DNA from 2 places in the Micromonospora sp. WMMA1998 genome. Region 2 is predicted to be linked to the other one. Evidence: riboswitches for the same ligand, from Rfam matches in the RefSeq annotation. Region 2 holds a riboswitch; the other holds the start of a gene.
The links. A riboswitch is a leader RNA that binds a small molecule or an ion and turns the genes downstream of it on or off. The one in region 2 is predicted to bind thiamine pyrophosphate.
Positions count from the first base shown of each region.

Region 1: it holds a riboswitch for thiamine pyrophosphate, as region 2 does, so the genes downstream of both, thiE (thiamine phosphate synthase) here and O7600_RS11570 (ECF transporter S component) in region 2, are expected to answer to the same signal.

Region 1 covers NZ_CP114911.1:3,335,105-3,342,821, reverse strand. Annotated here, with positions in the region: gene O7600_RS14895 (aldo/keto reductase) at 1-735, shown strand, start outside; gene O7600_RS14890 (DUF559 domain-containing protein) at 1,259-2,170, opposite strand; TPP riboswitch at 2,289-2,400, shown strand; gene thiE (thiamine phosphate synthase) at 2,395-3,021, shown strand; gene thiO (glycine oxidase ThiO) at 3,015-4,145, shown strand; gene thiS (sulfur carrier protein ThiS) at 4,136-4,336, shown strand; gene O7600_RS14870 (thiazole synthase) at 4,333-5,115, shown strand; gene O7600_RS14865 (thiamine phosphate synthase) at 5,178-5,927, shown strand; gene thiD (bifunctional hydroxymethylpyrimidine kinase/phosphomethylpyrimidine kinase) at 5,924-6,712, shown strand; gene thiC (phosphomethylpyrimidine synthase ThiC) at 6,730-7,717, shown strand, end outside.
Region 2 covers NZ_CP114911.1:2,632,481-2,640,197, reverse strand. Annotated here, with positions in the region: gene O7600_RS11585 (hypothetical protein) at 1-111, shown strand, start outside; gene O7600_RS11580 (energy-coupling factor transporter transmembrane component T) at 239-1,039, opposite strand; gene O7600_RS11575 (ABC transporter ATP-binding protein) at 1,036-2,637, opposite strand; gene O7600_RS11570 (ECF transporter S component) at 2,748-3,338, opposite strand; TPP riboswitch at 3,412-3,518, opposite strand; gene O7600_RS11565 (alpha/beta hydrolase) at 3,596-4,432, shown strand; gene O7600_RS11560 (SIS domain-containing protein) at 4,429-5,178, shown strand; gene O7600_RS11555 (DUF6328 family protein) at 5,271-5,774, shown strand; gene O7600_RS11550 (acyl-CoA dehydrogenase family protein) at 5,888-7,717, shown strand, end outside.

The DNA.
Region 1 (7,717 bases), 700 kb from region 2:
CGCCGCGACGACGTGGTGGTCGCCACCAAGTTCGGCATGGACATGCACGGCGCGAACGGGCCGGATCACGGCGCCCGGGGCGCCCGCCGCTACATCGCCCGTGCGGTCGAGGCGTCGCTGCGCCGGCTCGGCACCGACCACATCGACCTCTACCAGATGCACGAGCCGGACCCGGGCACGCCGATCGACGAGACGCTCGCCGCGCTGGACGACCTGGTGACCGCCGGCAAGGTGCGCTACCTCGGCAACTCCAACTTCGCCGGGTGGCAGATCGCCGACGCCGACTGGACCGCGTCGTCGCAGGGGCGTACCCGGTTCATCTCCGCGCAGAACCACTACTCGCTGCTGGAACGCGGGGTGGAGGACGAGGTGATCCCCGCCTGCGAGCGATTCGGGCTCGGCATGCTGCCGTTCTTCCCGCTCGCCAACGGGCTGCTCACCGGCAAGTACAAGCGGGACGAGGCGCCCCCGGCGGGCAGCCGGCTGGCCGGCGGCGGCCGGTACGCCGAGCGGCTGGCCGCCGCGCGCTGGGACACCATCGAGGCGATCGAGGCGTACGCGGCGGAGCGCGGGATCAGCATGCTCCAGGTGGCCATCGGCGGGCTGGCCGCCCGGCCCGCGGTGACGTCGGTGATCGCCGGCGCCACCACGCCCGAGCAGGTACGCGCCAACGCCGAGGCGGGCACATGGCAGCCCTCCGACGAGGACCTGGACGCCCTCGACGCCCTCCTCTGACGGATTCCCGCCGGCGTGGCCGCCTCCGCGGTCCGCTGGCGTGGTGGCCTGCGCCGCGGCCACCCTCGGCGCGCCACCCTTCCTCTGGCGATCCACCGGCGAGTTCCGCCCGGCTAGACACCCATGGTGTCCCACTCAGCGCCAGCGCTCACCGTGAGTGGAACGTCATGGGTGTCAAACGAGCGCTGAGGCACCCATGGTGTTCCACCCACGGCCGGTCCTGGCGGCGGGTGGAACGTCATGGGTGCCTGCGGGCGGGGCTGACGTCCGTGGCGTCTCAGGACCGAGGAGCGCTACGACCGCCCGGACGGCGTCGACCTGGCCCGCCTACTGCGGGGCGGGGCCGACGGGCGGGGCGGGCCGAGGGGCGGGGCGGCACGTCGGGCGGGGCGTCGGGCTGGGACGAGGAGCGGGGCGGCACGCCGGGCGTCGGGCCGGGCCGAGGGGCGGGGCGTCGGGCGTGGCGTTCGGGCGGGGTGTTCGGGTGTGGGCGCTTGAGGGCGCGGCGCGTGGGGATACCGGGTCAGTGCGGCGGTGCGGTGGTGAGGCGTTCGGCGAGGGCCTGGCGGACCAGGGCGACGGTGGCGTCCGGACGGCGCAACACGTCGTCGGCGGTGAACCGGAGCACCACCCAACCGGCCGCGCGGAGCGCGTTCAGGCGCGCCACGTCGCGGCGGAAGTGAGCCCGCTCGCGGTGGTGGTCGCCGTCGTACTCGATCGCGAGGCGGAGCGCCGGCCAGGCCAGGTCGACCCGGGCCACGAAGCGCCCGCCCGCGCGTACCTCGTGCTGGGCGACGAGCGGGCCGAGGCCGGCGTCGAGGAGGAGCAGCCGCAGGCGGGTCTCCATCGGGGACTCGCTCGACGGCTCGGCCAGCGCCAGCACCTCGCGCAGCAGCGGAGCGCCCGGCCAGCCCGGTCGGTCGGCGGCGTAGGCGCGCAGGGCGGGCAGCGTCACCACCCGGCGGCGGAGCAGCGCGTCGACGGCGACCAGCGCGTCGGCGCGTGACCCCTGCCGACCCAGGTCGAACGCGGTGCGCAGCGTGGTGGTGACGGGGAGCCCGCCGAACCGGGTCCGATCCCGGTCGGGCAACGGGGACCGGGCGACCGACAGACGCGGGTGCGGGCGCACCCGGGCGGGACGCGGCAACAGCACCGTCACCGGCGCATCCCGGCCGAGCAGGTCCACCCCGAACAGCCAGGCGGCGCTGCGTCCCGCCAGCGCGGCACCCGGCGGCAGGCGCAACGCCACCGCCTCGCACCACATCCGATGGTCGTCGGCGCGGTGTCCGTCCCGGTGCACGTACACGTCAGGCAGTAGGCGGATCCATGTCGGCCCGCGCAACATCGTCCAGGTCAGCAGCCCTTCGGAGACGGCAAGGCCGCCCCGGAACGGCAGGATCGTCAGGCGGCGCGGGACCCGGACGGGAACGGACATCCCGGCAGCGTGTCGTGACGAGACGGTCACCCGTGGTCCCGGTACGGCATGTGGACGGTTCCTGGGAAAAACGTCACCCGGTCTTCCGTCCGACGGGGAGGCGTCGTACGGTAGGCCGCAAGTGACCCACGGGAGCCCGGTGTGGACCGGGCTGAGAGGGGGGCTGGGAGCCCCCGACCGTCGAACCTGATCCGGGTAATGCCGGCGCAGGGAGGAGCGTTGCCGTGCCGTCCCTGGGACGACTGCATCTCATCACCGACACCCGGCCGGGGCGTGACCCGCTCGCCGTGCTGCGCGCCGCCCTGCCGGTGGCCCGCGCCGACCTCGTCGTGCAGGTCCGGGTGGAGGACGACGCCACCGACCGGGAGGCGTACGAGCTGGCCCGCCTGGTGGTCGACGCCTGTCGACCGTACGGGGCCCGGTGCCTGGTCAACGACCGGCTGCACGTGGCGGTGGCGGTGGCCGCTGCCGGGGGCCACGTCGGGGCGGACGACCTGCCGGTGGCCGCCGCGCGCCGGGTGCTCGGCCCGGACGCCGTGCTCGGCGCCACCGCCCGTGAGCCGGACGGCGCCCGAGCGGCCGTCACCGCCGGCGCGAGCTACCTGGGCGTCGGCCCGTGCCACGCCACCACCACCAAGTCCGGCCTGCCCACGCCGATCGGCCCGGCGGGGGTACGCGCCGTCGCCGAGGCGGTGGACGTGCCGGTGATCGCCATCGGCGGGGTGACCGCCGCCACCGTGCCGGCGCTGCGGGCCGCCGGGGCGTACGGGGTGGCGGTGGTGGGGGCGGTCAGCGGGGCGGCCGACCCGGCCCGGGCCACCGCCGAGCTGCTCGGTGCGCTGACGTGTTAAGCAGGGACCCTTCCTCTACCGGAGGCGTTAAGAGGGGGCCCTTCCTTACCGACGTGGCGGTGGTGGGTGGCGGGCCGATCGGGTGGGCGATCGCGTGGCGGTGCGCCCAGCGCGGGCTGCGCGTGATGGTGCACGACGACCGGCCCGGGTCGGGTGCCTCCTCGGTGGCCGCCGGGATGCTCTCGCCGGTCGCCGAGGCGTACTTCGGGGAGCACGAGCTGACCGGGCTGCTGGTGGCGTCCGCCGCCCGCTGGCCCGCGTTCGCCGCCGAGCTGTCCGCGGCGAGCGACGTCGACCTCGGGTATCGCACCGAGGGCACGCTCGTCGTCGGGCTCACCGCCGACGACCTGGCCGAGGCGCGGCGGCTGTGGTCGTACCAACAGGGTCTGGCACTGCCGATCACGCCGCTGCGCCCCACAGACCTGCGCGACCGCGAGCCGGCGCTGGCCACCCGGGTGCGCGGCGGCGCTGTGGCGCCCGGCGACCACCAGGTCGACCCGCGCCGGCTGGTCACCGCGTTGCGCGCGGCGGCCGAGCGGGCCGGCGTCGTGCTGCGGCCGGTGCGGGTCGGCGCGCTGTCCGAGGTGGACGCCCGGTTCACCGTGGTCGCGGCGGGCTGCGGCGCGGCGGCGCTGACCGGCCTGCCGGTCCGGCCGGTCAAGGGCCAGGTGCTGCGACTCCGCGCGCCCGCCGCCGGCCCGCCGGGCTTCCGGCACGTGATCCGGGGGTACGCCGACGGCGAGGCGGTCTACCTGGTGCCCCGGGACAGCGGCGAGGTGGTGGTCGGCGCGACCGTCGAGGAGCGCGCGGACACCGAGGTCACCGCCGGAGGCGTGCTGACGCTGCTGCGCGCCGCCGCCGAGCTGGTGCCGGAACTCGTCGAGTACGAGCTGGTGGAGGCTGTCGCCGGGCTGCGCCCCGGTACGCCCGACAACGCACCGATCGTCGGGCCACTGCCCGGGCGGCCGGGCGTGCTCGCCGCCACCGGCCACCACCGGCACGGCATCGTGCTCACCCCGGTCACCGCCGACCTGGTCACCGAGCTGATCGTCACCGGCGAGCCGGATCCCGCGCTCGCCCCCTTCACCCCCGACCGCTTCGGGAAGGAGCGCACGTGGAACTGATCGTCAACGGCACCGGCCGGACGCTGCCCGAGGGTGTCACCGTCGCCGAGGTGGTCCGCACCGTCACCGACCGGGAGCGCGGGCTCGCGGTGGCGGTGAACGGCGAGGTGGTGCCGCGCGGCGGCTGGCCGGAGAGCGTGCTGCGCGAGGGCGACCGGGTCGAGGTCCTCAGCGCCACCCAGGGCGGGTGAACGGCATGTCCAGGTTGGAGATCGGCGGGGTCGGGTTCGGCTCCCGGCTCGTCCTCGGCACCGGCGGCGCGGCCAACCTGCATGTGCTGGAGCAGGCGATCCGCGCCTCCGGCACCGAGCTGGTGACACTGGCGCTGCGTCGGGTGGACATCACGCCCGGCGGGTCGGGCGGCCTGTTGGACCTGGTGGAGCGGTGCGGCGTACGGCTGCTGCCCAACACGGCCGGCTGCCGGACCGCCGTCGAGGCGGTGAAGACAGCGCACCTGGCCCGGGAGGCGTTCGACACCGACTGGGTGAAGCTGGAGGTGATCGGCGACGAGCGCACGCTGCTGCCCGACGGGGTGGAGCTGCTGCGCGCCGCCGAGGAACTGGTCGCGGACGGGTTCACCGTGCTGCCGTACACCTCGGATGATCCGGTGCTGGCCCGGCGGCTGGCCGACGTGGGCTGCGCGGCGGTGATGCCGGCCGGGTCGCCGATCGGCTCCGGTCTGGGCATCGGCAACCCGCACCACATCCGGCTGATCCGGCAGGCCGTCGCCGTCCCGGTGGTGCTCGACGCGGGTATCGGCACCGCCTCCGACGCCGCGCTCGCGATGGAGCTGGGCTGCGACGCGGTGCTGCTGGCCAGCGCCGTGACCCGGGCCGCCGACCCGGTGGCGATGGCCACGGCGATGCGGTACGCGGTCGAGGCCGGCCGCCTGGCGTACGGCGCGGGCCGCATCGCCCGCCGCTTCCACGCCCAGGCGTCCACTCCGGACGAGGGGCGGCCCGACCTGTGACCGCTTCACGCGTTGCGGATCTTGGTACGGATGCGCCCCCGGAGGGGCGGCCACGTACCAAGATTCAGGGCTGCCCGAGTGGGGTGGTGCTGCTCAGCGATCGGCGGCTGGTGCGCGGGGCGCTTGTCGACGTGGTGGCGGGGGCCGTCGGTGGGGGAGTGCGGTGGGTGGTGCTGCGGGAGAAGGACCTGCCCCGCGCCGAACGCCTCGCGCTCGCCGTCGACCTGCGCGCGATCCTCGCCGAGGCGAACGGCACGCTGATCGTCGCCGGACCGGACCCGCTCGACGGGGACGCCGTGCACCTGCCCGCCGCCGGCCCCTACCCGCCGCCCGCCGTCGGACTGGTCGGCCGCTCCTGCCACGACACCGCCGAGCTGGCCCGGCTCACCACCGAGCACTACGCGACAGTGTCCCCGGTCTACGAGACCAAGACGAAACCCGGCTACGGCCCGGCGTTGCGGGCGGCCGGACTCGCCGCGCTGGTGAAAGCCAGCCCGGTCTCGGTGCTCGCACTGGGCGGCATCGAAACCCCGGGCCAGGTCCGCGCATGCGTCGAGGCAGGCGCACAAGGAGTAGCAGTCCTGGGCGCGATCATGCGCGCCCAGAACCCCACCGAAACCGCCACCACGCTGGGCAGAGCCTTCCAGGAGGCGGCCACCTGCTTGACGCGCACCCACCCCGCGCCATCCGACGAAGGCCCGCACGCGACAGGGCTGCGGCCGACCGTGCCCACGGAGGGATCAAGTCTGACCGCCCGGAGTGGGCACGGTCGGCCGCAGCCCTCAACCGCGACAACCGGAGAACACCAGTGACGCCGAAAACAGTTCTCAGCATCGCCGGCTCCGACTCCGGAGCAGGAGCGGGCATCCAGGCCGACCTGAAGACGTTCGCCGCGCTCGGCGCGTACGGCACGACCGTGCTCACCGCGATCACCGCGCAGAACACCCGGGGCGTCGACGCGGTCCTGGCGCTGCCCCCGCAGACCGTGCGCGACCAGCTGGACAGCGTGCTCGGCGACTTCGACGTCAGGGCGGTGAAGACCGGGATGCTCGGCACCCCGGCCGTCGCCGACGCGGTGGCCGAGGCGGCCCGGGCCGGGCGGCTGCCACACCTGGTCGTCGACCCGGTGCTGGTCGCCACCAGCGGGCACCGGCTCGGCGTGGTGGAGGCGGTCGAGCGGCTGCTCCCGTACGCCGAGGTGGCGACGCCGAACTGCGCGGAGGCCGCGGCCCTCACCGGGGGCCCGGTGGGCACCGTGGAGGAGATGGTCGCCGCGGCCGAGGCGCTGGCCGCGCGCGGACCGGCGTTCGTGGTGGTGACCGGCGGTGACGTGGACGCGGCCGGCGAGTCGGTGGACGTGCTGGCCGGCGGCGGGACGACCCGCCTGCTGCGCGCGCCCCGGGTGGACACCCGGCACAACCACGGCACCGGCTGCTCGTTCGCGGCCGCCGTCGCGGTCCGGTTGGCCGCCGGCGACCCGGTGCCGGTCGCGGTGGCCGCCGCGAAGGAGTACGTCACCCGCGCGCTGACCGGCGCGCGGAGCTGGGAGCTGGGCGCGGGACGCGGCCCGCTGGACCACTTCGGCTGGTCCGCTTGACCGACAGGGAGGCTGTCATGCAGGCACGTAGCAAGGTGTACGTGGAAGGGTCCCGGCCGGACGTCAGGGTGCCGTTCGCCGAGGTGGCGCTGACCGGGGACAACCCGCCGGTCCGGCTCTACGACACCTCCGGTCCCGGCTCCGACCCGGAGGTGGGGCTGCCCGCGCTGCGCGGACCGTGGATCGCCGAGCGCGGCGACGTGGCGCCGTCCCGGGGCGCCGGCACCCCGCTGGCCGGGGTGGACGGGAAGCGGCCGACGCAGCTCGCGTACGCCCGGGCCGGGACCGTCACCCCGGAGATGGAGTTCGTGGCGATCCGGGAGTCGGTGGCGCCGGAGTTCGTCCGGGACGAGATCGCCGCCGGGCGGGCGGTGCTGCCGCTCAACGTCAACCACCCGGAGTGCGAGCCGGCGATCATCGGCAAGGCGTTCCTGGTGAAGGTCAACGCCAACATCGGCACCTCGGCGGTCACCTCGTCGGTGGCCGAGGAGGTGGAGAAGCTCACCTGGGCGACCCGGTGGGGCGCGGACACCGTGATGGACCTGTCCACCGGCAAGCGCATCCACGAGACGCGCGAGGCGATCGTGCGCAACGCCCCGGTGCCGATCGGCACCGTGCCGATCTACCAGGCGCTGGAGAAGGTCGGCGGCGACCCGGTGAAGCTGAGCTGGGAGGTGTTCCGCGAGACGGTGATCGAGCAGGCCGAGCAGGGCGTCGACTACATGACGGTGCACGCCGGGGTGCTGCTGCCGTACGTGCCGCTCGCCGTGGACCGGGTGACCGGCATCGTGTCCCGGGGCGGCTCGATCATGGCCGCCTGGTGCCTGGCGCACCACGAGGAGAACTTCCTCTACACGAACTTTTCCGAGCTGTGCGCGATCCTGGCCCGCTACGACGTGACGTTCTCCCTCGGCGACGGCCTGCGCCCCGGGTCCATCGCGGACGCCAACGACGAGGCGCAGTTCGCCGAGTTGCGCACGCTCGGCGAGCTGACGAAGGTCGCCT
Region 2 (7,717 bases):
CAGGCCCCGGCGCCGCCCACCGCCGGCCCGCCCGCCGGAGGCCGGTCGGGCGTCACCGGGCGCAGCCAGCGCGCCGGCCAGACCCGCTTCTACGCCTTCCGCCGCAGCTGACCGACAGAGCCCCGGACGCGCCGCGCCCGGGGCTCCACCCTTCCCCACGGCGTCGACCATGAAGTTGGCGGCGACAATTCGGGCGCCGAGTGCCGCCAACTTCATGATCGACGCACCGGAGGCTGGGTCAGCCGATGAGGGGGCGGAAGGTGCCGAGGAGGATGCTCGTGGTCAGGGCGGCGCCGGCCAGGAGCGCGGCGGTGACCACCAGCAGGGCGTCGGCCCGGGTGAAGTGCTGACGCCGGGCCACCGTACGCGGCGTGCCGGCGTCGAAGCCCCGCGCGTCCATCGCCACGGCCAGCCGGGTGCCCCGCCGGATCGCGCCGACCAGCAGCGCGAACGCGGTCGAGCCGAACAGCCGCAGCTTGGCCAGCGGGTTCCGGCCGGCGTCCACGCCCCGGGCCCGCCGGGCCATGCTGATCATCCGCCACTCCTGTTCCAGCAGCGGCACCATCCGGAACGCGGCCAGCGCGCCGATGGCGAACCGGGCCGGCGCCTTCGCGTTCTGGATCAGCGCGTCGGCCAGCTCGGTCGGATCGGTGGTGGCGAAGACGACGATCCCGGGCAGCGCCACGGCGAGCATGCGCAGCACCAGGCCGAGGGCGGTGACCAGCACACCCTGGGTGACCAGCACCGGGCCGGCGTCGAGCAGCACCGGACCGGACCGGTCGGCGGCGAAGAGCACCAGCGTGACCAGGATGCCCACGGCTCCGGCCAGCAGCGGCCAGGCCCGTCGGGCCAGCACCCGGTAGCGGACGCCGAACAGTGGCAGCACCGCGAGTTCGATGGCGATGGCGATGGCCGGCGCGACCGGGTCCAGCGTCGCCACCAGCACGAGCGTGAAGACCAGCGCGGCGGCCACCTTCGCCACCGGGTTGCGCCGGGCCAGCGGGGCGTCGGGCGCGGCGACCGGTTCGAGATCGATCACGGTGCGCCCGCCCCTCGCGGCGGGGTCGACGGTGGCCCGTCCGCGCCGTGACGGCCGGGCGGGGACGGTGACTCGTCCGCGCCGAGACCGCCTGACGACGAGCCGACGGACCCAGGCAGGGCGGCGAGCACGGGACCCGGCTGGCCGGCGAGCCCGGCCGGGCGCGTCCGGTCGAGGTCGGCGGGCGGGCGGTCCAGGGTGAGCGTCCGGTCGGCCAGCGCGGCGACGAAGTCCGCGTCGTGCGTCACCGCGACCACGCCGTGGCCGGCGTCGCGCAGCTCGGCGAGCAGGTCGACCAGTTCCAGCCAGGTCCGCCGGTCCTGGCCGAACGTGGGTTCGTCGCAGATCAGCAGGCGGGGCGCGGTGGCCAGGGCGGTCGCCACGCTCAGCCGCCGCGCCTCGCCGCCGGAGAGGGTGTACGGATTGGCGCCGGCCAACCGGTCCAGTCGCAGCCGGTGCAGCAGCGCGTCCACGGTGTCGGTCACGTCCGACTCGGACCGGCCGGTACGGCGCGGGCCGAGCGCCAACTCGTCCCGCACCGTGCCGGTGACGAACTGGTGCTCCGGGTCCTGGAACACCGAACCGATCCGGCGCGCCAGCGCGGGCGCCCGCCAGCGGTGCGGGGGAGTGCGCGCGTCCCGGCCGGCCAGCTCGGCGGAGGCGGTGAGCGCACCGGCACCGGGGCGCAGCAGGCCGCCGAGGAGCAGCGCCAGCGTGGACTTGCCGGCGCCGTTGGGGCCGAGGACGGCGAGTGCCTCGCCGGCGCGTACCCGAAGGTCGGTGGGGGTCAGCCGGGGCGGCAGGCCGAGCCGGTCGGCGGCGAGCAGGGTCTCCCCGGGCGGCGCGGTGGCGTGCCGCGGCGGGATGGTGTGTCCGGGCACCCAGACCCCGGCGGCGGCCAGCGCTTCGCCGTGCGCGGCGAAGACCGCCTCGGGCGGCCCGTCGGCCCGCACCCCGCCACCGGGTTCCAGCACCACCACGCGGTCGACCAGCGGCAGCGCCTCGGCCACCCGGTGCTCGACCAGGATCAGCGTGGTGTCCGGGTCGAGCGCGTCCGCGACGGCCCGGCGGATCAGAGTGGCGCCGGTCGGGTCGAGGTTGGCGGTGGGCTCGTCCAGCAGCAGCAGCCCGGGGCGCAGCGCGAGCGTCCCGGCCAGGGCGAGGCGCTGCTGCTCGCCCCCGCTGAGCGCGGCGGTGGGGCGGTCCCGGGGGTAGGGGAAGCCGACCCGGCGCAGCGCCTCGTCCACCCGGGGCCAGATCTCCTCGGCCGGTACGCCCCGGTTCTCCAGCCCGAACGCGACGTCGTCGCCGGAGCGGGCCATCACCAGCTGGGTCTCCGGGTCCTGGAAGACCACGCCGACGCGTTCGCGGGCCTTGCGCGGGTCCAGCCCGTCGATCTCGACGGTGCCCTCCTGCTCGCCGGAGTCCTCCGGAAGCAGCCCGGCCAGCGCTGCCAGCAGCGTGCTCTTGCCGGCCCCGGAGGCCCCGAGCAGCAGGACCCGTTCCCCGCTCTCGACGCGCAGGTCGACGCCACGCACCGCCCAGGCCCGACGTCCCCCGTGCCGCCACCCGAACCCCCGGAGAACCACCCCGCTCACCGTTCCACACCTCCTCCCGTTCCGACCTCAGCCTCGTCGATCAAGGAGTTCGCGTCAGGGACATCGCCCGCCGCCGACGCGAACTCCTTGATCAACAGGCGGCGGACCGGTCAGACCAGGGCGCGGTCGCGGCCGGCGGGGAAGCGGTCCAGGACGCCGGTGTTCGCCAGGGCCCGGGTGAGCAGGTGCGCGCCGACGCCGGCCACGACGGTGGCGCTGACGATCGTGATCAGGGCGTACGGGATCCGGTAGGAGGTCAGCTCGTAGGCCTTGTTCCAGTAGACGAAGTCGAAGATCGCCGCGCCCAGGCCGGTCAGCGCGCCGGCCAGCACCGCCACCGGCAGCCGGAACGAGCGGTAGCGGAACGCGGCGAACGCCAGTTCGGCGCCGATGCCCTGCATCAGGCCCTGGAGGATCACGATGCTCGCCCACTGGCTGCCCAGCAGCGCGGAGACGATCGCGGCGACGGTCTCGCAGTAGAGCGCCGCGCCCGGCTTGCGGATGATCAGGCCGGCGAGCACCGCCGGGATCAGCCAGACGCCGTAGAGCAGCGCCTGCGCCGGCGGGAAGAACGCGAACGCCGCGTCGGTGGCGCTCCAGAGCAGGCCCCAGGCCCAGAAGACGACGCCGAAGGCGACGGCGATCACCGAGGCGACGACGATGTCGACCGTACGCCAGCGGTTGCTGTCGGTGTGGCTCATGACGGACTCCCAGTTCAGGTGAGGAACCAGGAGAAGACGCACGCCGCGCCCGGAACGCCCGGACGGCGGCGCGGCTGGAGGTCGACCGAACTCCCTGCGCTGGCATTACCCAGATCAGGTTCGAGGGTCTGCGGGCCTCGGCCCGCACTCTCAGCGCTGTGCGCTCCCCTGTCGGATGTGAAGTTGTCTCGTCGCAGACGCTAGCACCGTCGCCTGCCCCGGGCCCAGCAGGGCAACTGTCGGCTACGGTGGTGATCATGCGGGTCGAGGCGCGGGGACTGACGTTCGAGGTACGCACCGGCGGCCCCGAGGACGGCGACCCGGTCCTGCTGCTGCACGGCTTCCCGCAGCACTCCGGCGAGTGGGACGCGGTCACGCCCGCGCTGCACGCCGCCGGGCTGCGCACGTACGCGCTGGACCAGCGCGGCTACTCGCCCGGCGCGCGGCCGGCCGCCGTCGAGGCGTACCGGATCCCGGAGCTGGTGGCCGACGCGGCCGGCGTGCTGGACGCGCTCGGGGTGACCCGCGCGCACCTGGTCGGTCACGACTGGGGCGCGATCGTGGCCTGGGGGCTGGCGGCGGCGCACCCGGAGCGGGTGCGGACGCTGACCGCGGTGTCGGTGCCGCACCCGGCGGCGATGGGCCACGCGCTCGCCACCGACCCCCGGCAGAAGGCGAAGTCCGCCTACATCGCGCTGTTCCGGATGCCCGGCAAGGCGGAGAAGGTGCTGCTGGCGCTGCGCGGCGCCGCGCTGCGGCGGCTGCTCGGCGGGGTGGGGGACGCCGACGCGGTGGCCCGCTACGCCGAGCCGATGCGCGAGCCGGAGGCGCTCACCGCGGCGCTCAACTGGTACCGGGCGATGAGCGGGACGGACATGAAGGCCGTCGGACCGGTGGGCGTGCCGACCACGTACGTCTGGAGCGACCGGGACGTGGCGATCGGTCGGACGGCCGCGCAGGCGTGCGCGGCGCACGTCACCGGGGACTACCGCTTCCTGGTGCTCGACGGCGTCAGCCACTGGATCCCCGACGAGGCGCCCGGCCCGCTGGCCGCCGCGATCCTCGCCCGGTGCACAGGAGCGGAGGAAGCATGACGGTGAGCGCCGAGGACTACCTGGCGGTGGTGACCGAGACGATGGGCCGGGTGGCCGCCGAGCAACGGCGGAACGTGGCCGCGGCGGCCGACCTGATCGCCACGGCGCTGCGCGCCGACGCGGTGGTGCACGCCTTCGGCACCGGACACTCCGAGGCACTCGCCATGGAGATCGCCGGAAGGGCCGGTGGGCTGGTCCCCACCAACCGGATCGCGCTGCGTGACCTGGTGCTGCGGGGCGGGGAGCCGGCCGACGTGCTCGGCCCGAAGCTGGAACGCGAGCCGGCCGTGGCGCACCGCCTCTACGAGCTGGCCCCGATCCGGCCGCAGGACGTGTTCGTGCTGGCCTCCAACTCGGGCGTGAACGGGGCGATGGTGGAGTTCGCCGCCATCGTGAAGGAGCGCGGGCACGGGCTGGTGGCGATCACCTCGGCCCAGCACTCGGCCCGGATGGCGTCCCGGCACCCGTCCGGCCGCAAGCTCGCCGACTTCGCCGACGTGGTGCTGGACAACGGCGCCCCGTACGGCGACGCGACGCTGCCGCTGCCCGGCGGCGGCGCGGTCGGCGCGGTCTCCTCGATCACCGCGGCGCTGCTGGCCCAGCAGATCGTCGCCGAGGTGGTGGCCCGGCTGCTGGCCACCGGCGAACGGCCGCCGGTCTACCTCTCCGCCAACATCACCGGCGGCGACGAGCACAACGCCGAGTTGGAGGCGCGGTACGAGGGCCGCATCCGCCGCGGAGCCTGAGGGCGTTTCGCGATCACTCGGACGGGGCACTGGCGGTCCTGCCGGCGGGCGTTCACCCGCCGGCCGTGCCGTCTTCACCGGAGGTTCGTGAGTTGTCCAAGGAATCCGAGAAGCAGCGCTGGCAGCGCAACTTCGCCGACCTGCTGCAGGAGTTGCGCGTCGCGCAGACCGGCGTGCAGATCCTGTTCGCCTTCCTGCTGACGATGCCGTTCAGCAACGCCTTCAACCGGACCACCGACTTCCAGCGCGACGTCTACATCGTGGCGCTGCTGGCGGCCGCCGCGGCCGCCGCGATGATCATCTCGCCGGTGGCGTTCCACCGGGCGCTGTTCCGCCAGGGCCGCAAGCCGGAGCTGGTCCGGTTCGCCCACCGGATGGCCACCGGCGGCCTGTTCTTCATGCTGATCGCGATGGTCAGCGCGGTCCTGCTGGTCACCGACTTCGTGCTGCCCCGGCCGATCGCGTTCGTGCTCAGCGCGGTCACCGGGATCTGGTTCCTGACCTTCTGGGCGATCCTGCCGTTCGCCCGGCGCAACTGGGGTGAGGACGACATCGACGACGAGGACGACGACCCGCAGACGCTGTCCGGCGACTGACGGTCCGCCAAATCGGGCGTGCACGCGACGCTACCCCTGGGTAACACCCGGGGGTAGCGTCGTTTTCGTCGAGCGCGTCGACCGCAGCCGGACCGACCATCCAGGAGGCAGCCGTGACCACGACACAGAACAGCCGGCCCGAGTCCGCCGACGGCGCGGGGGCGCTGCCCGCCGAGGCGGGCCAGGTCTCCGAGAAGGAGGCCCGCCAGGTCGCCGAGGCGGCCCGCGAGGCGGCCTGGGACCGGCCCAGTTTCGGCAAGGAGCTGTTCCTCGGCCGGTTCCGGCTCGACCTGATCAATCCCTGGCCCCGGTCCGATCCGGACGACGTGGCCCGCGCCGACGAGTTCCTCGGCGCATTCGGGGCCTACCTCAGGTCTGAGGTGGACGGCGCGGCGATCGAGCGCGACGCGCGCATCCCCGACGAGGTGTTCCACGGGATGGCCCGGCTCGGCGCGTTCGGCATGAAGATCGACCGGAGGTACGGCGGGCTCGGGCTGAGCAACCTGCACTACTGCCGGGCGCTGATGCTCGCCGGTTCGGTGAGCCCGGCGATCGGCGCGCTGCTGTCCGCGCACCAGTCGATCGGTGTGCCGCAGCCGTTGAAGATGTTCGGCACGCCCGAGCAGAAGGAGCGCTTCCTGCCCCGGCTGGCCGCCGGCGAGGTCTCCGCGTTCCTGCTCACCGAGCCGGACGTCGGCTCCGACCCGGCCCGGTTGGCCACCACCGCCGAGCCCACCTCCGACGGCACCGGCTACCGGCTCAACGGGGTCAAGCTCTGGGCCACCAACGGCACGGTCGCCACCCTGCTGGTGGTGATGGCCCGGGTGCCGGCGGCGGAGGGGCGGCGGGGCGGCATCACCGCGTTCGTGGTGGAGGGCGACAGCGACGGCATCACCGTGGAACGGCGCAACGCCTTCGTCGGGCTTCGCGGCCTGGAGAACAGCCTCACCCGGTTCCACGACGTCTTCGTGCCGAAGGAGAACGTGATCGGCGGCGAGGGCAAGGGGCTGAAGATCGCCCTGACCACGCTGAACACCGGGCGGCTCTCGCTGCCGGCGATGTGCGTCGGCGCCGGCAAGTGGGCGCTCAACGTGGCCCGGGAGTGGGCCGCCGACCGGGTCCAGTGGGGCCGGCCGGTGGCTGAGCACGAGGCGGTGGCGAAGAAGCTGTCCTTCATCGCCGCCACCACGTACGGCATGGAGTCGATGCTCGACCTGTCCTGCCTGCTCGCCGACGACGACCGCAACGACATCCGGATCGAGGCGGCGCTGGTCAAGCTCTACGCCAGCGAGATGGCCTGGCGGATCGCCGACGAGCTGATCCAGATCCGGGGCGGGCGCGGCTACGAGACGGCCGACTCGCTGGCCGCCCGGGGCGAACGGCCGGCCGCGGTCGAGCAGCTCATGCGCGACCTGCGGATCAACCGGATCTTCGAGGGCTCCACCGAGATCATGCACCTGCTGATCGCCCGGGAGGCGGTCGACGCGCACCTCTCGGTCGCCGGCGACATCATCGACCCGGACGCGGGGCTGGGCCGCAAGGCGAAGGCCGGCGCACGGGCCGGCGCCTTCTACGCGAAGTGGCTGCCCACGCTGGCCGTCGGCCGGGGCCAGGCGCCGGGGGCGTACCAGGAGTTCGGGCCGCTGGCCGGGCACCTGCGGCACGTCGAGCGGACCTCGCGCAAGCTGGCCCGCTCCACCTTCTACGCGATGTCCCGCTGGCAGGGGAAGATGGAGCGCAAGCAGGCGTTCCTCGGCCGGGTGGTGGACATCGGCGCCGAGCTGTTCGCGATGTCCGCGGTCTGCGTCCGGGCCTACGCCGAGCTGGCCGAACACCCGGAGAACGTCGAGCTGGCCGACCTGTTCTGCCGCCAGGCCCGGCTGCGCGTCGACGAGCTGTTCACCGGCCTCTGGTCGAACACCGACTCGGTCGACGTGGCCGCC